Regions from separate parts of the Streptococcus ruminantium genome, predicted to be linked through region 1. Evidence: predicted binding sites of a transcription regulator. Region 1 holds the regulator's gene; each other region holds the start of a gene.

The links. The regulator Rex, encoded in region 1, represses fermentation and respiration genes when NADH is low (regulators of the CRP and FNR family bind a similar motif). The targets are predictions, from matches to a motif close to TTGTGAANTANTTCACAA.
Region 2: the regulator Rex is predicted to act here: its motif matches at 8,879-8,896, upstream of SR187_RS01630 (class II fructose-bisphosphate aldolase).
Region 3: the regulator Rex is predicted to act here: its motif matches at 1,545-1,562, upstream of pflB (formate C-acetyltransferase).

Annotation. Positions count from the first base shown of each region.
Region 1 covers NZ_AP018400.1:848,007-859,005, forward strand. Annotated here, with positions in the region: gene gyrA (DNA gyrase subunit A) at 1-1,343, shown strand, start outside; gene SR187_RS04120 (class A sortase) at 1,350-2,096, shown strand; gene radC (RadC family protein) at 2,287-2,967, shown strand; gene SR187_RS04130 (redox-sensing transcriptional repressor Rex) at 3,369-4,007, opposite strand; gene SR187_RS04135 (DUF4649 family protein) at 4,131-4,334, opposite strand; gene SR187_RS04140 (DUF1831 domain-containing protein) at 4,337-4,681, opposite strand; gene SR187_RS04145 (cysteine desulfurase family protein) at 4,684-5,799, opposite strand; gene SR187_RS04150 (ribose-phosphate diphosphokinase) at 5,811-6,788, opposite strand; gene SR187_RS04155 (CYTH domain-containing protein) at 6,911-7,486, opposite strand; gene SR187_RS04160 (GTP pyrophosphokinase) at 7,726-8,397, shown strand; gene SR187_RS04165 (NAD kinase) at 8,381-9,199, shown strand; gene SR187_RS04170 (RluA family pseudouridine synthase) at 9,199-10,092, shown strand; gene pta (phosphate acetyltransferase) at 10,110-10,999, shown strand, end outside.
Region 2 covers NZ_AP018400.1:303,865-314,863, forward strand. Annotated here, with positions in the region: gene truA (tRNA pseudouridine(38-40) synthase TruA) at 1-660, shown strand, start outside; gene SR187_RS01585 (bifunctional hydroxymethylpyrimidine kinase/phosphomethylpyrimidine kinase) at 650-1,411, shown strand; gene SR187_RS01590 (ECF transporter S component) at 1,401-1,886, shown strand; gene SR187_RS01595 (TIGR01440 family protein) at 1,867-2,430, shown strand; gene SR187_RS01600 (DUF1349 domain-containing protein) at 2,461-3,078, shown strand; gene tig (trigger factor) at 3,264-4,547, shown strand; gene SR187_RS01610 (metal ABC transporter solute-binding protein, Zn/Mn family) at 4,881-5,801, shown strand; gene rpoE (DNA-directed RNA polymerase subunit delta) at 5,963-6,544, shown strand; gene SR187_RS01620 (CTP synthase) at 6,713-8,317, shown strand; tRNA gene SR187_RS01625 (tRNA-Leu) at 8,689-8,774, shown strand; gene SR187_RS01630 (class II fructose-bisphosphate aldolase) at 8,990-9,871, shown strand; gene rpmB (50S ribosomal protein L28) at 10,355-10,543, shown strand; rRNA gene SR187_RS01640 (16S ribosomal RNA) at 10,980-10,999, shown strand, end outside.
Region 3 covers NZ_AP018400.1:209,578-220,576, forward strand. Annotated here, with positions in the region: gene pflB (formate C-acetyltransferase) at 1-1,314, opposite strand, end outside; gene dinB (DNA polymerase IV) at 1,631-2,698, shown strand; gene SR187_RS01170 (hypothetical protein) at 3,023-3,247, shown strand; gene SR187_RS01175 (response regulator transcription factor) at 3,393-4,100, shown strand; gene SR187_RS01180 (HAMP domain-containing sensor histidine kinase) at 4,084-5,397, shown strand; gene SR187_RS01185 (TlpA family protein disulfide reductase) at 5,539-6,171, opposite strand; gene SR187_RS01190 (cytochrome c biogenesis CcdA family protein) at 6,212-6,907, opposite strand; gene SR187_RS01195 (CPBP family intramembrane glutamic endopeptidase) at 7,272-8,024, opposite strand; gene recD2 (SF1B family DNA helicase RecD2) at 8,141-10,636, opposite strand; gene lepB (signal peptidase I) at 10,690-10,999, opposite strand, start outside.

The DNA.
Region 1 (10,999 bases):
AAAAAGCGGAAGCGCGCGCCCATATTTTGGAAGGGTTGCTGATTGCTCTTGATCATATTGATGAAGTAATCCGTATTATTCGCAATTCAGAGACGGATGCGATTGCACAAGCTGAATTGATGACTAAGTTTCATTTGTCAGAGCGTCAAAGTCAAGCTATCCTTGATATGCGTCTCCGTCGTCTGACAGGTTTGGAACGTGATAAGATTCAATCCGAATATGATGAACTGATTGCCTTGATTGCTGACTTGACTGATATTTTAGCTAAGCCTGAGCGTGTTGTTTATATCATTAAAGAAGAATTAGAAGAAGTGAAGCGTAAGTACGCTGATAGTCGTCGTACAGAATTGATGGTTGGTGAAGTTCTTTCTCTCGAAGATGAGGATCTGATTGAAGAAACAGATATCCTAATCACCCTGTCAAACCAAGGCTATATCAAACGCTTGGCTCAAGATGAGTTTCAAGCACAAAAACGTGGTGGACGTGGTGTACAAGGTACAGGTGTTAAAGATGATGATTTTGTACGTGAATTGGTATCCACTAGTACTCATGATCGTCTCCTTTTCTTTACAAATAAGGGGCGTGTTTATCGATTGAAAGGTTATGAAATCCCTGAGTATGGTCGTACTGCCAAGGGACTTCCGGTAGTTAATCTGCTCAAGCTAGAAGAGAACGAGTCTATTCAGACCATTATCAATGTGACGAAAGATCAAGAAGCAGATTGTTACCTATTTTTTGCAACTCGTCAAGGTGTAGTTAAACGTACCAGTGTTTCAGAATTTGCTAATATCCGTCAGAGCGGTTTGAAGGCTTTGAATCTGAAAGAATATGATGAACTTATTAACGTATTCTTGACAAATGGGCAGGCAGATGTTATCATGGGAACCAAATTTGGTTATTCCGTTCGATTTGCGGAAACAGCCGTCCGCAATATGGGACGAACAGCAACAGGTGTGCGTGGTATCACCCTTCGTGATGGAGACCAATTGGTTGGAGCTACCATGATTTCGGATGAACAAGAAGTTCTTGTCTTGACTGAAAAGGGCTTTGGGAAGCGCACTCCAGCTAGTGAGTACCCTACAAAAGGACGTGGTGGTAAGGGGATTAAAACCCTTAAAGTTGCTGAGAAAAATGGTCCGCTTGCAGGGCTGACAACCGTTTCTGGTGCTGAGGATATTATGGTAATCACAGATACTGGTGTCATTATTCGTACAAGTGTGGCTAATATCTCACAAACCGGTCGCTCTACCATGGGTGTTAAGGTAATGCGTCTCAATGATGAAGCGAAAATTATGACTTTTGCCTTGGTTGAAGCTGCTGAGATTAAAGAGGAAAAGGAATAAGCAGTCATGTCTAAACGTGAAAAGAAGAAGCGAAAGGGTTCTTTTTGGCGTAAACTTCTAACAGTTTTATTGGTATTGATTTCTCTGGCTTTGATATTTAATGCTCCTATCCGTAATTTTATCATTGGATGGAATACCAATAAATATCAAATCAAAAATGTTACTACAGAGGATATTGAGAAAAATAAACAAGCTGAAACGACTTTTGATTTTAATCAAGTTGAATCCGTTTCGACAGAGGCTATTTTGAAAGCCCAATGGGAAGCACAGCGTCTACCGGTAATTGGTGGAATTGCCGTTCCAGAACTTGGTATCAATCTTCCTATCTTTAAAGGTGTCTTTAATACCTCTCTTATGTACGGTGCAGGTACAATGAAGGAAAATCAGGAAATGGGAAAGGGGAATTATGCGTTAGCCAGTCATCATATTTTTGGAGTAACTGGTGCAGCGGACGTTCTTTTCTCACCGCTTGATCGTGCCAAAAATGGTATGAAGATTCATATTACCGATAAGACAACCGTCTATACGTATGTAATCGATAGTGTGCAGATTGTTCCTCCGGAAAGTGTACATGTTATTGACGATGTTGCTGGAAGAACAGAGATTACCTTGGTAACATGTACTGATTATTATGCTACAGAACGTATCATTGTAAAGGGAGTTCTTGAGTCAACAACTCCATACAAACAGTCACCAAAGGAAGTATTGGATGCATTTACAAAGAGCTACAATCAGTATGATTATGGTCAATAGGATTGGCTCGCCCCAACATTCTTAATTCCTAACGAGTAGGATAGTGGCTAATTGGTGCAGACTGTGGTAGTCGGTTTTTAAGGCGAATACAGTAAATTAACTTTGTGGGGGTGGTACAGAATTGCTATTCTAATTCTGTACCACCCCTATTTTTTATCCACCTTACGAATAGATAAGTGAGGAGGAAATTATGTATCAAATTGATTTTAAAGAAGAATCTCTGCTCCCTCGTGAACGTCTTATGGAAGTAGGGGCTGAACGACTTAGTAATCAAGAATTATTAGCTATTTTTATTCGAACCGGAACAAAAAAAGAGCCTGTTTCCATTCTTTCCAATAATTTATTAAATCGCTTGGAGAACTTGGCGGCTTTAAGAGAATTGTCTATAGAAGAATTGCAGACTTTAACAGGAATCGGTCGTGTGAAAGCAATTGAAATCAAGGCCATGATTGAGTTGGGAAAACGGATCAACCAGTCTGAATTGCTCTTAAATGAACGTATTTTGGGTAGTGAGAAGCTTGGGCGCAAGATGATCCAAGAACTCGGCGATAAGAAACAAGAACATCTGCTTGCTCTTTATCTAAATACACAAAATCAGATTATCAGTCAAAAGACTATTTTTATTGGTAGTGTTAACCGCAGTATTGCAGAACCACGTGAAATTTTGCATTATGCAGTCAAATGCATGGCAACATCTATTATTATCGTACACAATCATCCATCGGGTTCAGTGCAACCTAGTAAAAATGATTTACTTTTCACAGAGAATTTAAAAAAATCCTGCGAAACGCTAGGATTGGTTTTATTAGACCACTTAATTGTAGGTTGCAAGGGATATTATTCTTTTAGGGAAGAAAGTGAGTTATTCTAAATAGTTGTTTTAATAGTTTTGACGGGATAATGTCGTACATAGGAAATCAAGAGAGAGCTTTTTGTAGTATAGTGAGCTATACAAGGAAAGCTTTAAAGAAAATGTAAGATTGTCCATCATGGTGTAACAGCTTGAAATATGATATTAAAAAACTGAATTGCAAAGTTGTTATTTTACCATGGATAAAAATGTTATAGCAGATAAGGTACTTTTAGTTGGGATATTGAGTTGAAGAGAGCATGATTAAATTGTTCTAAAATAAAACAAGTGGAGCAATTTTAAAACCAGTCCTCAAAACATGGACTGGTTTTGGTTATTTTTAGAAAAACTAGCTGCACGATAGACAGGGCAGCATGCGATAGGTTTTATTCGTGGGTTCATTTTCTGACATGCACCAATCATTATCCTTTGCGTATAAAGTAGAGCAAGGTTTGTAACTCGCTAGTCAAATCAACATATTGTACAACTACATCTTTTGGGACAGAGAGATTAACTGGTGAAAAACTGAGGATACCCTTAATACCAGCTTCAACAAGGATGTCTGTTACCTCCTGAGCTTTGATGCTCGGTACCGTTAAGATAGCTGTTTGTGAGTTGGCCTCTTGAATACGATCTTTAATATCTGAAATGGCATGAATAGGAATATTTTCGTCTATAGTGCCGACCGCAGGGCTGTCATCGGCCTCGAATGCCATGACAATCTTCATTTTATTCCGTTCGTGAAAGCGGTAGTGAAGCAAGGCGCGTCCCATATTTCCAACACCAACTAATATCACATTGGTAATGGAAGTATCGTTTAAAATATCCGCAAAAAAATCCATCAGCTCCTTGACATTGTAGCCAAAACCGCGCCGACCGAGTTCTCCAAAGTAAGAAAAATCACGGCGCACAGTTGCGGAATCTATGCCAATGGCTTCGGCGATTTCTTTAGAACTAGCTTTTTCAATATTACCTGCATAAAAACGCTTGAAAATACGGTAGTAAAGGGATAGACGTTTGGCAGTAGCGCGTGGAATATCTGATTTTTTATCGTTTTTCACTTTGGACTCCTTTATTTTTTATATCGATGATTCGTATGTTAAATAATTCTTTCCTCTATTCTAGTCCAAGTTTGTGAAAAAATCAACAGATTGATTTTAAAAAAGACCAAACAGAGAACCTGTTTAGTCTAGTGTCTGTAAATAAAGATAGAGGTCACCGATTGTTCCTTTGAAATCCAATTCCTTCCCATCTTTGATAATGCTAGAGATAGGATAGTAATCCGGTAGAGTAAGGCAACCAGAGAAGGCTAAAACTGCTGCCTCCTTATTTTCAAATGTCTGGCTACGCTCTTTTTTATAAGCATCACGATAATGGACTTCAATCATTTTTATGCTTCTTTCGTAAAGATGTCACGATCAATCAAGCTATCCATAAGGAAGTAAAACTTTTCCTGAATGACCTTATTGCTCTCTGGTTTAAAAATGTTAACCAAGTGTAGACCGGATTTATCTGTGATATTGATTTTAAAACCTGTCAAGTCCTGATTGATAATAATTTTTAAGAGGAAACCCTGGTTTGAGTTTGGAATTTCTTCCAGAAGACGAGTCAGTTGATAATGTCCTGCTTTGGTTTGTTCAAACGTATTGTCACGCAGTGTATATTTTTTGACAACAGGACTAATATGATAAGTAAAGTTACAATCTTTCAAGGTAACAGATTTTTGGAATGCCATTTTTAACCTCCAATTATTTTTTTTAATTCTACGATAAGAGTATCTATTTCTTGTTTTGTGTTGGTTTCTGAAAGGCTGATACGGATAGACTCCTTCAACCGAGGAGATTCTTTTCCATACATAGCTTCCAATACATGGCTGTTTTGAACAATGCCAGCAGTACAGGCAGAACCGCTAGATACAGCAATACCGACTAGATCTAATTGCATAAGTAGTTGTTCGTTTAGCTTGCCTGGGAAACCAATATTGAGGATATGGGGGAGATGGGAGCCAGACTGATTGATATAATAGTCTAATCCATGTAACCCTTCAATAAGTTGTTTTCTGAGTTGACTGATGTAGTTGCTATTTTTGTCTAATTCGGTAATTTGCTCCGTTAGAGCAGTTGCCATAGCAGCAATGGCTGGGAGATTTTCGGTTCCTGCTCGATGTTGAGCTTCCTGCTTTCCACCATGGATTAAGGAGTCAAACCGGTGAATTTTACTGTATAGAAAACCACTTCCTTTCGGGCCATGGAATTTATGGCCTGCAGCAGTAAGAAAATCAATCCCATATTCAATCGGGTGTAGCTCTACCTTTCCAACAGCTTGGACAGCATCAACATGAAAGACAGCTTGATGCCCAGAGAGAACTTGACCAATTTCCTTAATGGGAAGTAGTTGCCCAGTTTCATTATTGGCGAACATAACACTGACAAGGATAGTATCTGGTCGTAGGGCTTTTTTTATTTGTTGAGCAGTGATGACCTGATCTATCGGCTGAATATAGGTTACCTCAAAACCAAAATGTTCTTCTAAGTACTGCATGGTATGAAGGACGGCATGATGTTCAATGGCTGTTGTAATCAGGTGTTTGCCCTTATCTTTATGAGCAAGGGCATAACCCTTGATCGCTAAATTATTCGCTTCGGAACCGCCGGAGGTAAAAATGAGCTGATCGGGCGAAACAGCTAAAACTTGGGCAATATCCTGACGTGCCTGACGAAGAATTTGGTTAGCATTGCGGCCAGCATGGTGAATACTGGATGGGTTGCCATAACTTTCTTGAGCAACTTCCATCATTCGTTGGAGAGCAATGGGAGAAGCGGGAGTGGTTGCTGCATGGTCTAAATAAATCAAAAAGTAGACTCCTAGTTTTCTTTTATCGGATTAGTAAACTTGAAGAGTGGGCTGAGTGGCTGATGTTCTTGAATACGGTGAATTGCATTTGCGATTAAGTCACTAGCTGTTAAGAAGGCAATGTTCTTTGGATGTTGCTCCTTGCTAGAAACAGAGTCGGTCACTAGGATTTCTTTGATTGGCGCTTCGTCTAGTAACTGCGCGGCTGTTCCTGCAAAGAGGCCATGGCTGGCAACAGCATAAATTTCAGTAGCTCCACCTTCTTGTACAATTTTTGAAGCTTGTGAAAAGGTGCGACCAGTATTGAGAATGTCATCTACCAAGATCGCTTTTTTACCAGCCACATCGCCGATGATGTATCCTTCGGAACGCTCAGAATCATCTTGAGCATAATCAATAATAGCAATCGGAGCATTTAAAAATTCTGCGATATTGCGAGCACGTTTGATACCTGAGTTTTTAGGGCTAACAATGACCACATCTTCTTTGCAAAGACCTTTTTCCATATAGTAGTGAGCAAAGAGAGGCTCAGTAAGGAGATTGTCTACTGGAATATCAAAGAAACCTTGGATTTGTGAAGCATGTAAATCAAGAGTTAATACGCGATCTACGCCAGCTTTAACTAGCATATTAGCAACTAACTTAGCTGTAATTGGTTCACGTGGAGAAGCAGTACGATCTTGACGCGCATAGCCAAAATAAGGGATAACAGCAGTGACGGTGTTAGCACTAGCGCGTTTACATGCATCGATCATAATCAATAGTTCCCACAGGTGGTTATTGACCGGATAACTAGTTGATTGGATGATGTAAACATCTACGCCACGTACAGATTCTTCAATGTTAATTTGGATTTCTCCATCTGAAAACTGACGAGAAGAAAGTTTCCCAAGAGGAATTCCAGCAGACTCTGCAATTTTTTCAGCAATGTCGCGATTGCTATTGAGTGAGAATAATTTTACGTTGTGTTCACCGAGAGGTTGCACCATTTTCAAGTAACTCCTTTAATACACTGAGCTTTTATGAAGATCATAAAAGTATTTTTTACAATAGATAATTTTATTTTACCAAAAAATTGAAAAATTTTCAGCAGAGAAATAAAAAATCAGTCCTATTGAACTGATTTTTTATAGGCAGCTGTTCGAGCAACTTTGCTGCTGGCATATTTGAATTGGATAGATTTTTTTTTGAGAAATTCATCAAATAGAATTTTCCCTTCATCGGCATCTGTAACCTCAACTTCTAGCTCGTAGTCTGTTTGATCAAGATAATCATTTTTATCCAGAGCCATGAGCCCGATAGATGTCTCTTTTTCATAGCGCTCAGTGGTTAAGCTACCCCAGACAGCAAGTCTATTGAGAGGAATAGCGGTGATTGAAATAATATCTGCAATCTGACCTGTTGGAAGTTGAAAATGTGTAAGTAAGGCTCTAGCGGTCTGAATATCCAGAGCTTGATTGTATTCTTGGTTGCCAATTTCCTGAGGAATTTTTAATGTTAGCTCTGCCATTTCTTCAAAGGTACGAATTCGGAGAGAAAGACGGTTATTTTTCAGATCAAAGTCTGGGGTATCAATATAGTGATTGGTTTGAAAAACGGGATTTACATCAGAAAAATCAGGCAAGAGGCGTTTGTATTCCGATTTGGTCAATAGTGTTTTGTACTCGATTTCTAGATGGTTTTTCATGCAGTAAACCCTTTCATATGTTATAATAGATTAGTCTTTGTGTTATCTTAACACTCTTTGAAAATCAAAATGAAATCTTGTTACTTCGTCTTGATGAGTGTCTTATCTGATGGAAGACTTTAGCTGCTGCTTGAAATTTAAAAAGTAGTAGAGTTCCATCTTTGACTTTATTGCTCATCTATTTTTGATTTTTTATTGAGTATAATACAATTTAAAAGTTTTGACAAGAAAGGGATCATATGGATTTTAATTGGGAAGAATTTTTAGACCCTTACATCCAGACAGTTGGCGAACTGAAGATCAAATTGCGAGGAATTCGTAAGCAGTATCGGAAGGCCAATCAGCATTCTCCAATTGAGTTTGTAACAGGACGAGTGAAGCCAATCGAGTCTATTAAAGAAAAGATGACCTTGAGACATATAAAATTGGAAAATCTTGCTCAAGATATGCAGGACATTGCTGGTCTTCGGATTATGGTCCAATTTGTTGATGATATAGAAGAAGTTCTAGCGATTTTAAGGAAACGAAAAGATATGCAGATTGTTCATGAGCGGGACTATATCAATCACATGAAGGCTTCTGGCTATCGTTCTTATCATGTAGTGATTGAGTACCCAGTGGACACCATAAATGGTAATGAGACGGTTTTGGCAGAGATTCAAATTCGTACCCTATCCATGAACTTTTGGGCAACGATTGAACACTCTCTCAATTACAAATATAGGGGAAACTTTCCCGAAGAAATCAAGAAGCGCTTGGAAGTTACAGCGAAAATTGCCTATGAATTAGATGAGGAGATGCGAAAAATCCGCAACGATATACAGGAAGCGCAGGTCTTATTTGATCCTGGCTATCGTAAACTGAATGATGGTGTTGGAAATAGTGATGATACAGATGAAGAATACAGGTAGAAAAAAAATCGCTCTGCTTGCAAGTCGAAATCCTAAGAGTGAAGCAGTGTCCAGAGAATTGTGGACAAAATTAAGGGAAGCAAATTTTATTTTAACCGCAAAAAATCCAGATATTGTCATCTCTATTGGAGGTGATGGGATGTTGTTATCAGCTTTTCATAAGTATGAGAAGTTGATTGATCGTGTCCGTTTTGTTGGTATTCACACGGGACATTTAGGATTTTATACGGATTATCGTGATTTTGAAGTTGATAAGCTGATTGAGAATCTCAAGCTTGATACGGGTGCACGAGTTTCCTATCCAATCTTAAATATTAAGGTCAAGATGACAGATGATCGGACGATTGAGGCGCGTGCTCTGAATGAAGCGACTATCAAGCGCTTATCTAAGACCATGGTCGCAGATATTATCATCAACAACGTTCCCTTTGAACGTTTTCGAGGTGATGGGATTTCGGTGTCTACTCCGACAGGCTCAACAGCTTATAACAAGTCTCTTGGTGGCGCTGTCTTACATCCGACAATTGAAGCCTTGCAGATTGCTGAGGTGGCTAGTTTGAACAATCGTGTTTATCGAACGTTGGGTTCCTCTATTGTTGTCCCCAAAAAGGATAAGATTGTGATAGAGCCTAAACACAATGACCGTTACTCGATTGCAGTAGACAATAAGACTTTCACTTACGACAATATCAAAACCATTGAGTATCAGATTGATAATAGCAAGATTCATTTTGTTGCTACCTCAAGCCATACTAGTTTTTGGAATAGGGTCAAAGATGCTTTTATTGGAGAGGTGGAGTGATGCGCTTTGAATATATAGCTGACCAGCATATAAAAATCAAGACATTTCTTAAAAAATATGGTGTTTCCAAGAGTCTACTCGCCAAAATTAAGTACATGGGTGGCAATATCTGGGTCAACGATATAGAACGCAATGCAACTTACTTGCTTGATATTGGAGATAGAGTTACAATTGATATACCGGCTGAGGAGGATGTTACGGGAAGTTTGAAACCGATTTCCTTTCCACTGGACATTGTTTATGAAGATGACCATTTCTTGGCTATCAATAAACCAGTTGGTTATGCATCAATTCCATCTGTTTTACATTCCTCAACGATTGCTAATTTTGTCAAGGGATACTTGATTGCTCAGGATTATGAAAATAAGCAGGTTCACATTGTAACGCGTCTGGATAGAGATACTTCTGGTGTGATGCTGTTTGCAAAGCATGGCTATGCCCATGCTCGTCTGGATAAACAGTTGCAGGCGAAATCGATTCAGAAACGTTACTATGCTCTAATCAAGGGAAATGGAGTCTTGAAAGTTCAAGGTGATATTATTGCTCCGATTGGGCGACCAGAAGATAGTATTATTACTCGCTGTGTGACCAATACGGGGAAGTATGCCCATACTTCCTATCGTGTTGTCCAATCATGGAATGACATTCATTTAGTAGATATTCAACTCCATACAGGTCGAACGCATCAAATTCGTGTTCATTTTGCTCACATTGGTTTTCCATTGCTGGGAGATGACATGTATGGAGGGAGTTTAGAATGTGGGATAGAGCGTCAGGCTCTGCATTGTCATCATTTGGTCTTTGACAATCCTTTTTCAGCCGAAAGGATTGATTTGGAAGTGTCTCTTCCAGATGATTTTCAGGCTGTTATCAATCAGTTAACAAGTAAATAATTTTAAGGAGTTTGTTCATGAAAATTTTTGAGCAATTAGCTACAAAGCTAGAGGGTAAAAAAGTTCGTATCGTATTGCCAGAAGGCGAAGAACCACGCATCTTGCAAGCGACAAAACGTTTGGTTAACGAATCAGATGTAGTACCAGTCTTGCTTGGAAACCCTGAACGTATTAAAATTTACCTAGACATCGAAGGGATTACAGAAGGTTTTGAAATTATTGACCCTGCTCACTATGACAAGTATGATGAGATGGTAGCAGCATTGGTGGAGCGCCGTAAGGGCAAAGTGACTGAAGAACAAGCACATGAATTGTTGAAAGATGTGAACTACTTCGGTGTGATGCTGGTCTATATGGGGGTTGTAGAAGGAATGGTTTCAGGTGCCATTCATTCTACAGCTTCAACAGTTCGTCCAGCCCTCCAGATTATCAAAACCGAGCCAGGAGTGTCTAAGACGTCGGGAGCTTTCTTGATGGTCAAAGGTGAAGAACGTTATATTTTTGGTGATTGTGCGATTAACATTGACCCGGATGCTCAAACACTTGCAGAGATTGCGATTAACTCGGCTCGTACTGCTAAGATGTTTGGTATTGATCCCAAAGTGGCCATGCTCAGCTATTCGACAAAGGGCTCAGGTTCAGGGCCTAAGGTTGATAAGGTTGTAGAAGCGACCAAGATTGCTCAGAAATTGCGTCCAGAGTTAGATTTGGATGGGGAATTGCAATTTGATGCAGCTTTTGTTCCAACGACTGGAAAGTTGAAGGCACCAGGTTCAAATGTAGCAGGTCAGGCAACAGTATTTATTTTCCCAGGTATCTCAGCAGGTAATATTGGTTACAAGATTGCAGAGCGTATGGGTGGTTTTGCTGCAGTTGGTCCTGTTTTGCAGGGACTTAATCAGCCTGT
Region 2 (10,999 bases), 540 kb from region 1:
ATTGAAAAAACTCTCAAGCGCTTGAATAGCGGCCGGGAGGTTATTGTTCATGGAGCAGGTCGTACGGATTCGGGCGTCCATGCCTACGGTCAGGTTATTCACTTTGACCTATTTGGCAGTCGAGATGCTGAGAAGCTACGCTTTGCCCTCGATACCCAAACTCCAGAGGATATTGATGTGGTTAAGGTAGAGCAGGTGGCGGACGATTTTCATTGTCGTTATGCCAAACACAGCAAGACTTACGAGTTTTTAGTAGATATTGGACGCCCTAAAAACCCTATGATGAGACATTATGCTACCTTCTATCCCTATGACCTAGACCTGTCTTTGATAGAGCAGGCCATCAAAGACTTGGAAGGGACACATGACTTCACTGGTTTTACCGCTTCTGGAACCTCTGTAGAAAATAAGGTGCGAACGATTACGACAGCAACCGTTGAATATGACCCGCAGCGGCAATTTTTGATTTTTACTTTTTCGGGCAATGGTTTTCTCTACAAGCAGGTCCGAAATATGGTCGGTACCCTGCTCAAGATTGGCAATGGTCGGATGCCAGTTGGACAAATCAAGCGGATTTTAGAAGAAAAAAATCGAGACTTGGCAGGACCAACAGCAGCAGGCAATGGTTTATATTTAAAGGAGATTATTTATGAAGACTAATTATGTTTTGGCTCTTTCAGGCAATGATATTTTCAGTGGTGGTGGTCTCTACGCGGATTTGACTACTTATACTGTTCATCAGTTGCATGGTTTTGTGGCAGTGACTTGTCTGACAGCTATGACGGATAAGGGGTTTGAGGTCATCCCGACTGATTCCCATGTTTTTGCTCAGCAGCTTGCTAGCTTGAAGGACGTTCCTTTTTCAGCGATTAAAATTGGTCTGTTGCCTAATGTAGAAATAGCAGAGCAGGCTTTGGAAGTTATTAAGTTGCATCAAGATATTCCTGTGGTGTTGGATCCAGTTTTGGTTTGTAAGGAAACGCATGATACAGAAGTCAGCCAATTACGTGATGAGCTCTTGAAATTTTTCTCTTATGTAACCATTATCACTCCAAACTTGGCAGAAGCTCAGCTATTGACTAATAGAGACATCAAAACAGTGGAGGAGATGAAGCAGGCAGCTCTTATCTTACATGACTTGGGTGCCAAACATGTCGTAATCAAAGGTGGCAATCGCTTGAGTAAGGAGAAGGCGATTGATGTTTATTATGATGGTCAAGATTTTATCGTATTGGAGTCACCGATTCTTTCTAGCAACAATGTCGGAGCAGGCTGTACTTTCGCCTCTAGTATTGCAAGTCAGTTACTGCTGGGAAGAAGCCCACTTGAGGCAGTTCGTTTATCAAAGGACTTTGTTTTCCGTGCTATCGAAACTTCAGATGACTATGGAGTGGTGCAGTATGAGAAGTAAAAAGATAAGGATAATGGTCTTGCTATCTCTTTTGATAGCCCTAAGTTTAGCTCTGGCACATGTTTATATGCCGACACCAAATGGTTTCACTTCACTTTTAGATGTAGGAATCTACTTCACAGCCTTCTATCTCGGTAAGAAGGAAGGAGTCATTGTAGGCAGCTTATCAGGACTATTGATTGATTTCTTGTTAGGCTATCCTCAATGGGCCTTCTTCAGCTTGCTTTTTCACGGAGCGCAAGGCTATTTTGCGGGGTGGACAGGCAAGCAACGCTATCTTGGTATCTTCTTAGCTAGTCTTTCCATGGTTGGGGGATATTTTGCAGCCTCAAGTCTTCTGTATAATGTAGCCACTGCAATCAAAGACGTTCCAGCTAACTTCTTGCAAAACACAGTCGGTCTAGTGCTTGGCTACATCTTGGCTCAAGCGGTAGAGAGAATAGGAGTGATCCGTCATGTCACTAAAGGAAATTAAAGCTCAAACTAAGCAACTTGTCGAGGAAGTATTAGGACTCAGCAATCTTCAAAAGGGACAGATTTTTATCCTCGGCTTGTCATCAAGTGAGGTTATCGGTGGATATATCGGGAAAAATTCTAACCTAGAAGTTGGCGAAGCAGTCGTGGAAACGACTCTAAGCATCCTAGAGCCCAAAGGAATTTATCTGGCTGTTCAAGGTTGTGAACACCTCAATCGTGCCTTGGTGGTCGAGCGAGAATTGGCCATCCAGAAAGACTTGGAGATTGTCAATGTTCTACCGACCCTTCATGCAGGAGGATCTGGACAACTAGCGGCTTTCAAGTATATGAAGGATCCTGTCGAAGTGGAATTTATCACTGCTCAGGCAGGTATCGATATTGGGGATACAGCTATCGGCATGCATGTCAAACATGTTCAAGTTCCCATTCGGCCAAGCCTGCGAGAAATCGGGCAGGCTCATGTCACAGCCCTCGCTAGTCGGCCAAAACTCATTGGTGGAGCGCGTGCAGCCTATCAGGAAGATGGGATTCGTAAGCAATAAAGATTCTATAATAGATAAAAGGAGTAGATGATGAGAGCTTTCTTGACAAAGGATTTACAGTGGACACGTCCACCCCAGACATTTACTATCACAGAAACAGAGATTTCCATAACAACAGAGCCGTACACCGATCTTTGGCAAAAAACTTACTACCATTTTGTAAATGACAATGCACCGGTTTTACAGATGGAGACGGAGGAGGAATATTTTTCATTTACTGTCAAGACAGATTTTTCTGCTAGCCATACCCGCTTTGACCAATGTGGAATCGTGGTTTATCAGGACTCCGAAAATTGGCTAAAATGCTCTATTGAGTACGAAAATGAAGACTTCCAGCACCTAGGTAGTGTGGTGACTAATCATGGCTATTCAGATTGGGCTACCACTGAGATTTCAGCAACTGTCAAGTCCATGTGGTTCCGCCTCAGCCGCAGAGGGGCGGACTACTGCTTTGAAAATTCTGAGGATGGAATCCATTTTAGACAAATGCGTATATGTCATTTTTATGAGGGAAGAGGAAAGATTTCCTTTGGACTATACGCCTGCTCACCAGAAGACTCTAGCTTTACAGCTACATTCTCAAATATGAAGCTGACAGATTGTCAATGGCAGCCTCATGATGGACAACAGCCTGATGATGAATTGTGAGAGATAACCATCTTCAAAACAAATATTTCAGTAGGTTTGTTTGGTTTGTAAGCAGTAAGGATACAAGGGCGGTTGCTAGGTAAAGAAACATGGCATTACCCAAAGCAGGTTATAAAATCGTTGAAATCCCTGTCATTTGTGTTATAATGAAGAGTATGCAATAAAATTTTAAGGAGAATGACAGAATGTCTGTATCATTTGAAGCAAAAGAAACAAACCGCGGTGTTTTGACGTTTACAATTAGTCAAGAAGTAATCAAACCAGAATTGGATCGCGTTTTCAACAAAGTAAAAAAAGATATCAATCTTCCAGGTTTCCGTAAAGGTCACTTACCACGTGCCGTTTTCAATCAAAAATTTGGTGAAGAGGCTCTTTACCAAGATGCTGTTAATGCGCTTTTACCAACTGCTTATGAGGCAGCGGTTGCTGAAGCAGGACTTGAGGTGGTTGCACAACCAAAAATTGATGTTGTGTCAATGGAGAAAGGTCAAGACTGGACAATTACTGCAGAAGTTGTTACAAAACCTGAAGTGAAATTGGGTGATTACAAAAATTTGGTAGTTTCAGTAGAAGCTACTAAAGAGGTAACTGATGAAGAAGTAGATGCTAAGATTGAACGCGAGCGTAACAACTTAGCTGAGTTGGTGATTAAAGAAGGCCCAGCAGCCGAAGGCGATACAGTTGTTATTGATTTTGTTGGATCAATTGATGGTGTTGAGTTTGATGGTGGCAAGGGTGAAAACTTCTCACTTGGACTTGGATCAGGTCAATTCATCCCAGGTTTTGAAGCCCAGTTGGTTGGTCACTCGGCTGGAGAAGAGGTAAATGTCGAAGTTACTTTCCCTGAAGATTACCAAGCGACTGATCTTGCAGGCAAACCAGCCCTCTTTGTAACAAAAATCCACGAAGTAAAAGCAAAAGAAGTTCCTGCCTTGGATGATGAATTAGCAAAAGACATTGACGAAGAAGTAGAAACACTTGATGAATTGAAGGCAAAATACCGCAAAGAATTAGAGGCTAGCAAAGAAGTTGCCTTTGACGATGCGGTTGAAGCAGCGGCTCTTGATTTAGCAGTAGAAAATGCTGAAATTGTTGATTTGCCAGAAGAAATGATTCACGAAGAAGTTCATCGTTCTATCAATGAGTTCTTGGGTGGTATGCAACAGCAGGGTATTTCACCAGATATGTACTTCCAAATTACTGGTACAACTCGCGAAGATCTCCACAAACAACACGAAGTTGATGCTGAAAAGCGTACAAAAACAAACTTGGTTGTCGAGGCAGTAGCTAAAGCCGAAGGCTTTGAAGCAACTGAAGAAGAAATCAACAAGGAAATTGAAGAGTTGGCAACAACCTATAAGATGGATGTTGCGCAAGTTCGCAGCCTACTTTCACCAGAAATGTTAAAACATGACATTGTCGTTAAGAAGGCAGTAGAACTAATCACTAGCACAGCAACTGTAAAATAATAGCCTGATAAAAGCTCGACTGCGGTCGAGTTTTTTCTTTGGAGAAAAATATTCTCGTAGCATTTTATCTATGTTTGCGCATGCGATTTTGAATATGACCAAGATAGGAAATTCTATCTTCAAAAAATGACGTTTCAACAATTTTATATAAAAAAGTTATTGGGATTTTTGATTAGTGTTAGTACACTCTTGAGGAACTCGCATTTTTCAAAATGGATATATATAAAATAATCTATAAGTGTTTTTCATTTGTGTAGTGTACATTTTCCGGAAATAACTTGACTGGTTAACTTTCTTGTGATATAGTTAACTGATTAACAAGAGGAGGAAAATATGTTAAAGAAAATTATAAAGCCATTCTTATTGACCTTGTTGGGTTTGGTTTTAGCATCATGCTCAGTTCAAAAAGGAGCAAATCAAACTCAAACTGGCTTAAAGATTGTCACCTCGTTTTATCCTATTTATTCGTTGGTTAAGGAAGTATCTGGTGATAAGAATGATGTTCGTATGATTGGCTCACGGAGCGGAATTCATTCTTATGAACCTTCTGCTGCTGACATAAAAGCAATACATGATGCAGATGTATTCATCTATCATTCTAGAATTTTAGAGTCATGGGCAGGACGACTAGGGTCGAATCTGCAAGGTTCATCTGTCAAGGTTCTGGAAGCTTCGACAAATTTACCTTTAGCTAAAGTTCCAGGTTTAGAGGATATGGAAGCAGGGCAGGGGATTGATGAAGCGACGTTATATGATCCTCATACTTGGCTAGACCCCATTTTAGCAGGACAGGAAGCCCTTGAGATAGGAGACCTACTTGCCAAAAGTGACCCTACTAATGCTGAGTATTATAAAAAAAATGCCGAAAAACTGAAGGAAGCTGCACAAAAATTAGCTGATAAATATAGCCCTATTTTTGCTAAAGCCAAATCAAAGACTTTTGTAACACAACATACAGCTTTTTCTTATACAGCTCAACGATTTGGACTTAAGCAGTTGGGGATTGCTGGGGTATCCGAGGAAGAACCTAGTCCGAGAAAGCTAGCAGAAATAAAAGAATTTGTTGATACCTATAAGGTTAAAACGATTTTTACAGAAAAAGGTTCGTCAGACAAATTGGCTAAAGCTTTAGCCAGTTCAACTGGGGTTAGCTTGAAGATATTAGATCCTCTAGAAGCTGATCCAGAAAATAATCTATCTTACTTGGAAAATCTAGAAAAAGTCTTAGAAACTTTAGCCCAAGAATTAAAGTGAGGGATTAGAGGTCAGTTCAGATGAAGACAATATCCAAAATGATTTGTTCTTAGAAATTCCTTTTTTCTACTTTGAGCTTTAGTAAGAATGCTCATCTTATCTTTGACTATTTAGCCATTTTAGCGTAAAATAGGAAGGAAAGACAAAAAAGGAGAAAAACCTTGGAACTTAATGTATTTGCAGGACAAGAAAAAAGTGAACTTTCCATGATTGAAGTAGCTCGTGCTATTTTGGAAGAGCGTGGACGTGACAATGAAATGTATTTTAATGACTTAGTTAATGAAATACAAAATTATCTTGAAAAGTCAAATAGTGAGATTCGTGCAGCGCTCCCAATCTTCTATTCTGATTTAAATGTAGATGGCAGCTTTATCCCTCTTGGTGAGAATAAATGGGGACTTCGTTCGTGGTATGCCATCGATGAGATTGATGAGGAAGTTATCACACTCGAAGAGGATGATGAAGACGCACCAAAACGTAAGAAAAAGCGTGTGAATGCTTTTATGGATGGTGATGAAGACGCAATTGACTACGGAAACGATGATCCGGAGGATGAAGACAACTATTCTGGGGATTCATCATCAGAATACGATGATGAATCTCCAGATGATGAGAAGGATGAAGTCGAATCATACGACTCAGAAATTAACGAGATTATTCCAGATGCTGATTTGGAAGATGAAGACGTTGATTTAGGAGAAGACGATGATGAATACTCGGATGAAGAAGTGGCTGACGAGTAGATTTTGATTTGACAAGATTATCAAACTGCGATAAGATATTATCGGGCGCCTCTTTTTGAGGTCGGAGCTCCCTAGTGATTAGGGAGCTGTTTTTGTTTTTTCCTCATGGTACTGAGGGTAAACCCAAGCCTGCTTTCGGTTAACATGAATCATAGAAAAGGAGTTTGCATGACAAAATATATTTTTGTAACAGGTGGTGTTGTTTCTTCCATTGGAAAAGGTATTGTAGCAGCCAGCCTTGGGCGCTTATTGAAAAATCGTGGTTTAAAAGTTACCATTCAGAAATTTGATCCCTATATAAATATAGATCCAGGAACGATGAGTCCTTACCAACACGGAGAAGTTTTTGTGACAGATGATGGTGCAGAAACAGATCTGGATCTTGGACACTATGAACGCTTTATTGACATCAACCTTAATAAATATTCCAATGTTACAACAGGAAAAATTTATAGCGAAGTTCTCCGTAAAGAACGTAAGGGAGAGTACCTTGGTGCGACTGTTCAGGTTATTCCCCATATCACAGATGCTTTGAAAGATAAAATCAAGCGTGCCGCTTATACAACGGATGCAGATGTTATTATTACAGAAGTGGGTGGAACAGTTGGTGATATAGAAAGTTTGCCATTTCTTGAAGCTCTCCGTCAGATGAAAGCGGATGTAGGCTCAGATAATGTTATGTATATCCATACTACGCTTTTGCCATATCTCAAAGTAGCAGGTGAAATGAAGACAAAACCGACTCAGCATTCTGTAAAAGAGCTGCGAGGTTTAGGCATTCAACCCAATATGCTTGTTATTCGCACAGAGCAACCAGCAAGTCAGAATATCAAAAATAAATTGGCTCAATTTTGCGATGTGGCTCCAGAAGCGGTTATTGAGTCCTTGGATGTAGAACATCTCTATCAAATTCCACTCAATATGCAGGCGCAAAATATGGATCAAATCGTTTGTGACCACTTGAAATTAGATGTGCCTCCTGCGGATATGACGGAATGGTCAGCTATGGTGGATAGGGTTCTTTCCCTTAAGAAGACTGTTAAAATCGCTCTGGTTGGCAAGTATGTGGAATTGCAAGATGCCTATATATCAGTTGTTGAGGCTCTCAAGCATTCTGGTTATGCCAATGATGCAGCCATTGACCTAGACTGGGTTAATGCCAATGATTTGACAGCTGAAAATGTAGCGGAACATCTTGGACGAGCCCAAGGGATTATCGTTCCTGGTGGTTTTGGACAACGTGGTACAGAAGGGAAAATTCAAGCCATTCGCTATGCCCGTGAAAATGATGTTCCCATGTTAGGAGTTTGCCTTGGTATGCAGCTTACCTGCGTAGAATTTGCTCGTCATGTTCTCGGCTTAGAAGGAGCCAATAGCTTTGAATTAGATCCAGATACCAAGTACCCAATCATTGACATTATGCGCGATCAAATTGGAGTGGAAGATTTGGGTGGAACTTTGCGCGTAGGTTTATATCCAAGCAAGCTTAAACAAGGTTCAAAAGCTGCTGCTGCCTACGATAATCAAGAAGTAGTGCAGCGTCGCCACCGTCACCGCTATGAGTTTAATAATGATTTCCGTCAACAATTTGAGCAAGCTGGTTTTGTTTTTTCAGGAGTATCGCCAGATAACCGATTGGTAGAAATTGTAGAAATTCCAGAAAATAAATTTTTTGTAGCTTGTCAATACCATCCAGAACTCCAATCTCGCCCTAACCGTCCGGAAGGTCTTTACACCGCCTTTGTAACAGCTGCCATCAAGAATGAAAAATAAGCTACTACTCAAATAAGAACAATATAAAAAATAGAAGAGGTGGGAATACACTTAAATTGCCCCAAATGGTAGACAGAAAAACTAACTTTTGGGAGCGATATACAGAATCCTGCCTCTTTGTAATTACTGTAAATGTAAGTAAGAGGGAAAAGACCTCTATTTTCAATGGAATATCTTACTGCTTTGAAGTCTCGTTGCTCATGTTTATCAAGAAAATATTTTAAAAGGCTATCATTGATAGAACTAAAAATGAATAACTAAGTTTTAATTTTAGAGTAGCCCTCTAAAATTGAAAATAATGATTTTTTAAGTATTTTTCAAAAAAGTATTGACAAGAGGATATTCCCGTGATATACTGTTTCTTGTGTTAAGCGGGGATGGCGGAATTGGCAGACGCGCAGGACTAAGGATCCTGTGACCGCTTTAGGTCGTGTGGGTTCAAGTCCCACTCTCCGCATGGTGGACTAGCTCAGGCTAGTCTTTTTTTGTTGTGACGAAAAGAGTTAATCATAATCCCTAACCTTTGTTAAAATATCATTGCTTTTCTTTTAATGAAAAGATATGTGAAAATTTTCTCAAAACTAGATGATTTCAGCTAGCATTTTCAAAATAAAAATGGTAGAATAGAAAGGTATGAGGTGTAACCTCAAAAAATATTAGGAGGCTATCGAAATGCCATTAGTTTCAGCAGAAAAATTTGTCCAAGCGGCGCGTGACAACGGTTATGCAGTTGGCGGATTTAACACAAACAACCTTGAGTGGACTCAAGCTATCTTGCGTGCAGCAGAAGCAAAACAAGCTCCAGTGCTTATCCAAACTTCTATGGGTGCAGCTAAGTATATGGGTGGTTACAAAGTAGCTCGTAACTTGATTGCAAATTTGATTGAATCAATGAATATCACAGTTCCTGTTGCAATTCATCTTGACCATGGTCACTACGAAGATGCACTTGAATGTATTGAAGTTGGTTATACTTCTATCATGTTTGATGGTTCGCACCTTCCAGTGGAAGAAAACCTTGCAAAAGCTAAGGAAGTTGTTGAATTAGCACACGCTAAAGGAATCTCAGTTGAAGCTGAAGTAGGTACTATCGGTGGTGAAGAAGACGGTATCGTAGGTAGCGGTGAGTTGGCTCCAATTGAAGATGCAGTAGCAATGGTTGCGACTGGTATTGACTTCTTGGCAGCTGGTATTGGTAACATCCATGGTCCATATCCAGCAAATTGGGAAGGTCTAGATCTTGATCACTTGCGTAAACTGACTGAAGCAGTTCCAGGTTTCCCAATCGTATTGCACGGTGGCTCAGGTATTCCAGATGAGCAAATCCAAGAAGCTATCAAGTTGGGTGTTGCTAAGGTTAACGTTAATACAGAGTGCCAAATTGCTTTTGCAAATGCAACACGTAAATTTGCAGCTGCTTATGAAGCAAACGAAGCAGAGTACGACAAGAAAAAACTTTTCGATCCACGTAAATTCTTGGCAGACGGTGTGAAAGCTATCCAAGCTTCTGTTGAAGAGCGTATTGATGTATTCGGTTCAGCGAACAAAGCGTAATAAACCAATTAAAGTCCTTCAAAATGAGGGACTTTTCTCTATTTAAATAATAGAATAAATAGGAAACGTCCTAATGGAAAGTATCATTGCTTGATCCAAAATAATTGTAAATAATTTTAGAGATTAGTATTGATTCCTTTTTCAATGTTTACGTGCAACATTTGGCAGAGCAAAAAGAATGCTTGCCAGAGAGCGACTCAGTATGATTAGCAATTACGAACTTATTAGAAGAGTAACACAGGTGTGGGCTATCTAGACAGTTTTCCCAAGTGAGCTAACAAAAGACACTTGAACTTTGGTGGTTTTGTAATCAAAGGATTCTTAACTCCTTAAAATACAATCGCTTCGTTGTGCCATATCCATAATCTATAATACAAAAAAATGAAAATAATCCTTGCCAAGAACAAAAGATTCTGTTAGAATGTTATAGTATGTGGTGCTAGCACATCCGATATATTTGATCAAATGAGGAGGAAGACATAAATGGCTAAAGTATGTTATTTTACTGGTCGTAAGACTGTATCAGGTAACAACCGCTCACACGCTATGAACCAGACTAAACGCGCAGTTAAACCAAATCTTCAAAAAGTTACTGTTTTGATTGATGGTAAACCTAAAAAAGTTTGGGCTTCAGCTCGTGCTCTTAAATCAGGCAAAGTTGAACGTGTATAAATATTGTAGAAGTCGTTAGTCTAAACTAGCGACTTTTATAGTATCCCTAAAAAGAATTTTACTTACAATCTCTTTAACATCCTTTCCTCCATTTTGAAGATAGTAGCGAGTCGTAGGTTAGAATTTTAAAGGAAAGGATAAAAAAAGGTATTGACAGGAGCTTAATAAGGTGATAGAATGAATGAGTTGTCACGAGGAGTAATTCATAGTGTCAGATATCAAAATTGAAAAAAAGCAAAAAAAAGTAAAAAAAGATATTGACAAAGTTAAGTAGACGTGATAAACTAAGATAGTTGTCTCGTGAGAAGCGAGGACAAGTAATAAGACCTTTGAAAATTGAAGAAGACGAACCAAACGTGCAGGGTGGACTTTTAAAGATAGAAGTCCGTCAATGAACAAAAACAATAAGTCAGTCAAGACTGACCAGAAAAAAACTTTATATGAGAGTTTGATCCT
Region 3 (10,999 bases), 640 kb from region 1:
ACCGAAGTACTGGATGTTGTGGCGTTGGTCTTCACTTTCTGGATCAAGTGGTGATACACAGCAAGAGATACATGACATTTCACCGTAGCCGTCTTTTGCCATTGTCGTTACACCTTCATATTGGATAGAAGAGTGTTTGTGGCTCATGGCCATACAGTAGCGGCGGAATGCGTACGGAAGTTGGTCTGACCAGAGAACTGTCAAGTTTGGCTCTGGAGAGTTGCCGATGTTGTCAAGGGTGTTGAGGAAGCGATAGTCCATCTTAGTCACACGGTGACGACCATCGTTACCCATACCAGCCATAGATGTTGTCAGGAAGGTTGGATCACCAGAGTAGATTTCGTCGAAGGCTTTTGTACGAGCGAATTTCACTGTACGAAGTTTTAATACGAAGTCGTCAACGAATTCTTGAATTTCTGACTCTGTAAATGTACCACGAGCCAAGTCACGTTCTGCGTAGATGTCAAGAACGATTGGCACACGACCGAGTGAAGTTGCTGCACCGTTGATCACACGACATACTGCCATAAAGGCGATGTTTGTCCATTGGATCGCTTCTTTGGTGTTCATCGCAGGCTTGCGAACATCAACGCCGTAGAGGTCACCCAAGCGAACAACTTGTTGGAGCGCCTGATATTGGAGGTTGATTTCTTCACGGAGGCGGATAGACTCTTCGTCAATCTCAGTGATGCCATTCCAATCGGCTACTTTTTCTTCCATCAAGTAGTCTGCACCATAGAGAGCCAAGCGAGCGTACATACCAATGATACGACCACGTGAGTAAGCGTCTGGAAGACCAGAAACGTGGTGTGAGTGGCGAGCTCGGCGAATATCAGCAGTGTAGGCGCGGAAGATACCGTCGTTTACAGTTGTTGCATGTTTTGTGTAAATTTCATGGAGTAGCGGGTCTGGAGTATAACCGTTTTCAACAAGCGTTGTTTCAGCCATACGGATACCACCACGTGGCATGAAGTTTAGTTTGAAGAGTTCGTCGTTTTGGATACCAAAGATGAGCTCGTTTTCTTTGTCAATGAAACCAGCAGGGATGTCAGCGATAGAAGTTGCACGATCTACGTCCATTGGGAAGCGAGTGTCTTCGTAGCCTGCTTTTGTTTCTTCGATGATTTTTTTGATATGAAGTGAACGCTCAGTTGGGCCTGTGAGGAAGCTTTCGTCTCCATCGTATGGAGTGTAGTTAGCTTGTACAAAGCGTGTTACGCTTGCTTTGTCTTGCCAGTCTGTACCTTTAAAGCCTTCCCAGGCTTGGGCGAAAATGTCTTCAGTAACATTTTTTGTTTTAACGTTTGTTGACATGAGGGTTCTCCTTTTATACATTTTGGTATCAATACCAACATGCTATTATTATACCATTTGAAAACACTTTCTACAAGATAAAAATGCTTGAAAATAAATGAAAAAACTTTCAAGCAAATATGAAAAGGCATGAAAATGTTTGTTGATATTTTCACAGAAAATTTCTTGTACAGCCTGCAAAAACAGATGGAGCAAGGAATATTTTAGGGATTGCTAGTATGTAATCTTGGTTGATAAAGGAATCTCAAATGCTGAAACTTCCTATAGAATATAGTATAATGGAACCAGTTGAAGCACTGGGGGAGAAAAGGTAGTCATGTTAATTTTTCCATTGATCAATGATTTATCTCGCAAGATTATTCATGTGGACATGGATGCTTTTTTTGCTGCGATTGAAGTGAGAGACCATCCTGATTTGAAAGGAAAGCCGGTCGTCATCGGTGCAGATCCTAGGTTATCTGGTGGTCGAGGAGTGGTGTCAACTTGCAATTATGAGGCGCGTGCTTTTGGGATTCATTCGGCCATGTCCTCCAAAGAGGCTTATGAGCGCTGTCCTCAGGCTATTTTTATCTCAGGTAATTATGAAAAATATCAGGAGGTTGGAGGGCAGGTACGAGATATTTTCTATCGCTATACGGACTTGGTGGAGCCTATGTCGATTGATGAGGCTTATCTAGATGTGACCGATAATAAGCTCGGCATTCGCTCGGCAGTGAAGATTGCTAAGCTCATCCAGTACGATATTTGGAACGAGCTACATTTGACTGCTTCGGCAGGGGTATCTTATAATAAATTTTTGGCTAAGATCGCTTCTGATATGAAAAAGCCACATGGCTTAACCTTGATTTTGCCAGAAGAGGCGGTTAGTGTTTTGGCTGCTTTGCCTGTTGAAAAGTTTCATGGAGTCGGCAAGAAAACGGTTGAACGCTTACATGCTATGGAAGTTTATACAGGAGCTGATCTATTGAAACTACCTGAGATGGAGTTGATTGACCGTTTTGGTCGTTTTGGATATGACCTCTATCGGAGGGCTAGAGGGATTTCTAATGCTCCTGTCAGGGTCAATCGTGTTCGCAAGTCTATCGGTAAGGAAAAGACTTACCGTAAGCTACTTTACCGAGAAGAAGATGCACAAAAGGAGCTAGCCAGCCTTTGTCAACGTGTGGTTGCTAGTCTTGTGAGAAATGGTAAAAAGGGAAAAACCATCGTTCTTAAAATTCGTTATGGAGATTTTTCAACCTTGACTAAACGCCATAGTTTGGAAGATGCGACAGATCAGATGGAAGTGATTGAACATCAGATTCGTCAGCTATTTGAAGAGGTTGGGCAGGCAGAAAGAGGGATTCGTTTGTTGGGAGTGACGGTGACAAATTTTCAAGCTTGAAAGGTATGGGGGATTGAGTTGATTTGTCATTTTTTTATTTCTCATTGGGAGTCTGCTAGTTTATTGAGCCGGAAGTAGAAAGTTCTCGGTTTTTTGTCGATTTTAGAATTGTTAAGAATTTGTTCAGAATCTGGTAAGATTTGAGGGGTAGAATAGAAGTATCAAAAATCTAATCTATTTTTGGTAGTGGGTCTTTCTAGATTGACAGATATAATTGATAGGGGGATGATGGACTTATCCTATATTTCTAGTCAGTCAAGAGTCTCAACATTTTTATCTTTATCACTATCATCGAAAAACTAATGAATCAAAGGAGGATTTCAAATGAAATCAACAACTTTCGGCAAAAAAATGATGGCTTTAGGAATGATTGCAGCGCTTGCTACTACAATGGTTGCGTGTGGTGCTAAGAACAATAAAAAAACGGATTCTAGTTCTCAAAAAACAGAGCAGTCCAGTACTAAAAAAGATATGAAGAAGGATACAAAATCATCAAGTACTGAGAAAAGTACTACCAGCTCATCCACTAAAAAATCTGGTAGCAACTAATTAGTCCACTCCCTCTCGTATATTGCTATAAAATGTAAATTTGCTGAGTCCAGTTGAGTTCTGGGTTCAGTTTTTTCTTTACGTTGAGGGGGAGGTATGCTATTCTAACTATTGAAAAGACCATAGAGACAAGTGGGGGTAAAAGATGCAAGATACCATTTTACTCATAGAAGATGATGCTAGTATTCGTGAAGGTGTTAGGATATTATTAGAAAGTGAGGGGTTCTCAGTAAAAGAGGCTGCCAGTGGTGAAGAAGGGTTAGACTATCTGACACCAACGATTGATTTGGTGATTTTGGATGTGATGATGCCAGGCATGTCTGGTTTGCGGACTTGCGAACAAATTAGAAAGCAGTCAACGGTTCCAATTCTTTTTCTATCCGCTAAGGCTCAGGAGTCTGATAAGTTAATTGGGTTGATGGTTGGTGGTGATAGCTATTTGACAAAACCATTTTCTTATTCGGAACTTTTGGGACAGGTCAAGGCTTTGATACGACGGTTTAAGGTCTATCAGGGTCAGGGGGGAGTGGAAAGCGAAGAACTTCCCTATATTGAATTGAGCGGTGTCAGGGTTCATAAGCGTTTCAATGAGGTTTTTGTGGATGGAAAAGAGATAGAGCTGTCAGAAATTGAGTACCAGATTCTTCTATTGCTAATGTCTCATCCTCGCAAGATCTTCTCAACGCAGAATATTTACGAGAGTGTATGGGATGATCTGTATTTTTACAACTGCAATAGTACGGTCATGGTGCATATTCGTAAGCTAAGGGTTAAAATGGAGCAAGATCCTAAGAATCCAAAGTGGATTAAGACTGTTTGGGGGAAAGGGTACAAGTTTGAAACGGGAGAATAAGGGGCATACGTCGATTTATGTGCAACTCGGGCGCTTATTATTGCTGAGTTCGGTATTGGCAGCAATCTGTTATGTTGTGCTAGATCGGATTGGAATGAGCGTGATAGATTATTATATCTATGATGGGAGATATGTTGAGGAACAAAATGCCCACTACATTTCCAAACTAGTAGAATTTGTAGATAAGGAAAAAATAGCGACAAGTGATAGCAAGAAGTTGGATGCCTGGGTAAAGGAGCAGGAAATCTTAACCTTGGAGATTTACAAGGACAATATTCAGGTATTCACCTCCAATGATCCTAACAAGGAGGAGTCAGCCAACAGGATAGAAATGTCTGAGGAATCTTGGATTGGTTACGCCCAAGTCCAATTTGCGGATGGGGCGGCTGATGTGATGGTGACAGGGATATATAGTTACCAACTGCGTCTCTATACTAGGATTTTTGTGATTATATTATCCTTTATCTTCCTAATAGTCGTTGTTTTGTTGGGAATTCGTCGAAAGGTAGAGGATATTCGTCGTCTGAGTCATGATTTGGAGATTTTAGAAGGTGGAAATCTTGACTATCAGATCCATGTGAAGGGGCGGGACGAACTGGCTGATTTGGCTCAGGGGGTTGAGAGTATGCGACTGTCTTTCCGAAATCTTGTGCAGACAGAGGCTGATATTGTGAAGAAAAATCAGAAGGTGATTACAGAGATGTCTCACGATCTTCGTACACCGGTCACCTCAATCTTACTCTATCTTGAAATCATCAAGAATAAACCAAACATGGAGCCTGATTTGCTCCAACATTATCTGGGGATTATTGAGCAGAAAGCGCAACAGATGCGTCAGGTTTCAGAAAATCTTTTTTCTTATTCCTTGGTTGCTGAGGAAATGACTCTTACACATCTTCTTCCTCTTTCTCATGCGGTGGAAGTGATGTGTGAAGGATTGACTCTTCAAGGGTTGAGTGTTGAGGTAGTGGCTGAAGAAGAACTGATGGACATTGAGTTGCCATCAGATAGTATCCTTCGGATTATGGATAATCTTCAATCAAATATTATCAAATATGGAGATCCTGCTTTTCCTGTCCGAATTGGCTTAAAGGAAGACGAGAAATGGCTGGAGCTATCTGTTTCAAATAAAATTGGGGAGCGTTCTCTATCTGCAAGTAATGGAATTGGTTTGCAGAGTATCGAACGGATGGTGGTCCAACTGGGGGGAGATTATGCTGTTCATGAAGAGCAGGGGTGGTTCTGTGTTTGCATTCATTTTAGTAAGTCGCAAGGAGAACTTCAACATCTTTCCTAGGTGGGACAAAAATAAAAAGGAGGCAGGTGCTTCCGATGATTGTAGTATAGAAGTATTTTTAAGTACTGTATGAAAACATAGCAAAGTGCGTTCTCAAATTACGAGAACGCACTCTTTTTTATATTCGCAGGATGTAACGGGTTATTTTAGAGCTTTCAGGCCTGCTTCTAGGGTTTCTTGATTTAATTCGCCGGCAAATACTTTGTTAACAGTTCCATCGCTATTGATGAATACGTGGCTAGGGAAGGCACGCAGAGAGTAGCTATTCAGAGCGCCATTATTTTGGTCATAAAGAACTGGATAAGTGATACCTGCTGCTTTTGCTGTTTCAAGGATTTTTTGTTCGCTGCTATCTGTTGATGAGGTGTTGCCATACTTGGCATCATTTGGTGCTACTACACTCAAAAAGGCGTAGTTTGGATCATTTTTGTATTTTTGATACACTTTTTCTAGGTGAGGCATTTCATCCTTACAAGGTTCACACCAGCTAGCCCAAAAGTTTAGGTAGATTTTCTTGCCTGCATAGTCTGCTAGGCTAACGTCTTTTCCATCTTTATCTTTTAGTTTTAATTCGGGTGCTTTCTGTCCTTCAACAACAGATTGTAAACCATTGTCGTTGCTATCACTTTGCGCATGTTGCTCGTGAGATTTTTCTGTTTTTTCCGTCTTCTGTTGGCTCATGTTAGTATCTTTGTTTTTACTGTTAGCATTGTTGACAGAGCATGCGGTTAATAAGCATAAGCAAGTTCCTAGGGTGAGGTATTTTTTTAACATAATATTGGGTTCTCCTTATATTGTAAATAGTGTTTGATGGTTATCTTCTGATTTTAAACAGGGTGCCGAAGCTTCCTGTTAGGATAGAAATACCGATAATGATGAGTATAACTGCTGAGATGGTCTTGGTGTACTGTAAGAAACGAGTCTGTTTTTTGAAGTAATCCAAGAGTTTTTGAGAAAAGATGGCAACCAGGATGAATGGCAGGATAAAGCCGATGCAATAAACGGACAGTAGGGCAATGCTCCAGATGCCTGATTGGCTACTTGCGTAGAAAAATACGCTGGCTAGGATAGGGCCGATACATGGAGTCCAAGAGAAACTGAAAGTAAAGCCCATCAGAAAGGCGATGATAGGTGTCACCGTTTTTCCAGCTTGGTAAACTTTTGTTTTAGCTGAAAGTTCTTTTGACAACATTGGTAGGCGAATCCAGCCCAATTGAAACAATCCCATGGCGATAATCAAAATACCGCTGATAATCTGAACAACTCGGATGTGTTGGTTCAGTAGACGACTGAGGAAACTACTGGTAAAGGCCAGTAGAAAGAAGGTCATTGCAATTCCCAAGACAAACATGGAAGTGTTAATCACAGTACGCATACGGTTGTTTTGAGAATGTTCACCATTATTCCCTCCTAGAACACCTATGTACACTGGTAAAATAGGAAGGATACAGGGGGAGAAAAATGACAGTAGCCCTTCTAGGAATAAAGCAAATAGCTTGAACACAATAATGTCCCCTTTCTTTGTTATTGATTAACTGTTAGGGTTATGATACAGTTAAAAGCTTAAAAAAGTCTAAATTGTAAATAGCTATTTTTGCTATGCCTAAAAACAGGCTATGTTTAGCTGTTTATTCAAACGGTAAAGAATGGTAAAAAGAAGTGTTCAGTCGCTATTTTGTGAGGACAATCTATATTTTTTCAGATCTTTATGATAGAAAAAAAGCCTTGCTTATGCAAGACTTGGGTTTGTGATTCGCTTCAAGAAGCTTATCAATATCTCTGTATATTTGCTGTGTTACGTTCTGTTAGAATACATGGCACAAGGTCTGCCTGTGATAAGTGGTATTAATGATGTCGGTTCTTTATTTCTACTTTTATTCCTTTGTCAACTCTGTTTGATTGGTTGTGTGTTGTTCTTGCAATAGTTGTTTTACACGGCGAGCCATGAGCAAGACCAGCACGATTTCCAATATATTCTGAAGAAAGAGTAGTCCAGAGAAGAGGGGGTGGAATTGTTTAGAAACACTAATTGCGATATAATCCCATAATCCATGGCTGACGATGCACCAGGAAATCTTTCTTGTAAAAATATAAAGATAACCGTACAGCATTCCCATGATGCTGGTTAGGATGACTTGGTACACTACTTGTCCGAATCCACTACCTGCAAAAATATTGATTGCATGAAATCCACCGAAGCACAAGCCAGATAGGACAACTGCCTTTTGAAGGGGCATTTTTTCTAAAAAATAGACGAGTAAGATGCGTCTAAATAGCAGTTCTTCACCGATTCCAACTAGGAGGGTTGCAAAAAGTGTTATAAAAAAGGTCTCATTGAGCTGGAAGTGCTCGAACCAGTAGGCTATGATCACTAGCAGTAAGGGGATAAAAAGGGCTAAGAAATAGCGTTTATCAATGGGAAGGAAGGTTTTCAACTGCAATGTTGCTCGATTTTTGATAACGTAAGCGATTGTTATTCCTGCTAAAACGAGTAGAAAGGGGAATTCTGAGGCTAAAAAACCATCGGATCCATAGCGAATCCCTCGCATGTAGTAGGTGTAGATGTAGCTTAGTAGCATGATTCCTACATAAAGTCCTGTGATAGTGTAAACTGATTTTGCTTTCATGTTGTCTCCGTTGCTTTGTATTTAACAGTGATAAAAAGGAAATAAATTAAAAAGTGTCTTTGTTACAGTGTGTTGATAACTGCGTGAGTATTGTGTGAAAGATGGAAGCTACTTATTCAGCTATCTATTTTGAAAAAAGTGGCGAGATCTGTCTGACTGATTCCGATCATAGGGTCAATGGTCAGGATATTCTCTGCGGTCAGGATGAATTCTTTGGGCTGGGAAGTGGTTGTTTCTGGTTGTTCTTCCTCAAGAAGGGAGAGTTGATGATGGGTTTGTTGTGGACGACTTGATTCTTCTTGAGTGACTGGTTGAGCAGGTGTTGGAGTCGAGTTTGCTTGAGCAGTTTTGCTGAGTTGACCGTCTGAGGGTGTTGTTTCGTTTTCCTGCTCAGCCATTTCCCCTTGGAAACGTGGGACTAGGTAAGTCTTGCGACTAGTTCCGGTGTTTTTGACGGCATAGTCAAAGGCGGCAATCTCACCTAGTAAAATGAGCTTGCTCCTAGAACGGGTAATGGCTGTGTAGATGAGGTTGCGTTGGAGCATACGGTGGCTGGAGCGAGTGATGGGGAGGATAACCACCTGAAACTCACTTCCTTGTGATTTGTGAATAGACATGGCGTAGGCCAGTGTGATTTTGTACCACTCGTTTCGAGGATAGGTGACTTCACTTCCGTCAAAGTCAATAGTGATTTCGTCCTGCTTAGAATCGGTATACTTGGCTGGAAGGAGGTCTGTAATATATCCTAAGTCTCCATTGAAGACATTGGCTTCGGCATCGTTGACTAAATGGATAATCCGATCTCCACAGCGAAAGACCAGTTCATTGTGAGTAAATTCCAATTCTCCTTCTTCTAAGGGATTTAGTAGAGTCTGTGTCATGGTATTGAGCTGGTCGATACCTGCTGCTCCACGGTACATGGGTGCAAGGATTTGCACCTCATTGGCTGGAATGCCGGACTTGATGGCAGCTCCGACAATTCGTTCAATCATAGCTGGGATTTGCTCGTTTTGGGCTTCAAAGTAGGATCGGTCGGCCTTTTTTTCTCGGAAGTCATCAGGCAAATTTCCTTGACGGATCTGGCTGGCTAGTGTGACAATGGTTGAGTCATCTGACTGGCGATAAATACGTTCTAGGGTAATACTTGGGAGTTTGTCAATCTTTAATAGATCGGCAAGGACTTGGCCGGGACTGACTGATGGGAGCTGTTCGGCATCTCCGACAATGAGAACCTGAGTCTGGGAGGAGATATTCTGGAAGAGCTGGTTGGCTAGCCAGGTATCTACCATAGAAAATTCATCAATGATGACAAAATCAGCTTCCAGATAGTCATCTCGGTAAGAGTCTTCCTGTCCTTCGACCAAACCTAGGTGGCGATGGATGGTCGCAGCTGGTAGACCTGTCAATTCGTTCATCCGTCTGGCGGCTCGTCCGGTCGGAGCGGCTAGGAGGACAGGGCATTCTTCGCGACTGCGGGTGAGGTCAATCTTGTGTAAGATAGCATAGACAGCGATAATTCCATTGATAACAGTAGTTTTTCCGGTTCCGGGTCCACCAGTTAGGATAAAGATGGGATTGGTAATGGCTTGAACAATGGCCTCTTTCTGAATAGTATCGTAGGTCAGGTCAGACATGGTTTCTAGTTCTGCTATGGCCGCTTCAACCTCCTTTCGTGGAAAGGGTTTGAAACCATTTTTTCCCATCAGGCGGGTAAGATTTTTATGGATGCCATGTTCGGCAAAGTAGAGGCTGTTGTCAAAAATTTTCGTTCCTTCTTGCTGGACTTTTTCATCTACAATCAGACCTGTCAATTCTTTGGCAACGGCGGCAGGGTCCAGTTCGATATGGCGGGATTTTTCTAGTAATTCCAGGGTTGCTTCCAATAAATCTCTAGCCTCAACATAGGTATCACCTGTTTCCATGGAGCGATGGATGAGGCTAAAGAGCATACCCGCTCGAAAGCGTTGAGGGGAGTCGCTGGCAATGCCCAGATTCTCCGCGATTTTGTCGGCAATGGTAAAGCCTAAACCTTGCACATCCTCGACGAGCTGATAAGGATTTTCTTCAATGATTTTTAGTGTTTTTTCCTTATACTGGTCTTGGATTTGGAAGGCTAGTTTATTCGGGATGCCGTATTCTGCCAGTTTGGCTAAGATCATTTCGGTGCCGTAATTGAGACGGAGCTTTTCAATAAAGGCCTGCTTATTCTTACTGGAAAGCCCTGTAATCTGGGTCAGTTTTTCTGGTTCGGCTAGTATCTTGTCGATGGTATCCTCACCGTAGAGTTGGACGATTTTCTCTGCTGTCTTGCGACCAATTCCTTTAAAATGCTCGCTAGAGAAATATTTGACTAGACCGGATGCAGTTGGTTTGCTGCGTTCGTAGCGTGTGATTTGAAGTTGTTGACCGTATTTTGGATGGGTGATTAGATTGCCATAGAAGCGGTAATCTTCTCCTTCGATAATATCTGCAATGGTTCCTGTAACAATAATTTCATAATCGTCATATTCGGTATTGGTTTCTTCAATTTCGAGGAGGAGAATTTTGTAAAAATTGCTAGGATTTTCAAATATAATCCGGTCAATAGTTCCGGTGAAATAGATTTCATCCATAGTTTATTTTCCTTGTGAAAGGTGTTTCACCTTTATTGAGTATCTGTGCAGTGCTATTTGATTGTTCCGATTCGGTTGAGTGGCCACATACGAAAGACGACTTCACCTTTAATATTTTCCCGTGTAAATGATCCAACACTTCGGCTATCGAGGGATACGAGGCGATCATCTCCCATTAGGAAGTAATGACCTTCTGGGACAGTGACTGTAAAGCTCGCATAGCCTTTAGCATCTCTGGTAAAGGCATTGGCAGACTGAGCGATAGCTTGGAATTGTTTGTTGTAGGAGTAGATGGTTTGTAGCTTGTCTTTTTTAAAGGCAGTCAGATATTCGGCTAAATAAGGCTCATCCACTTGTTTATCA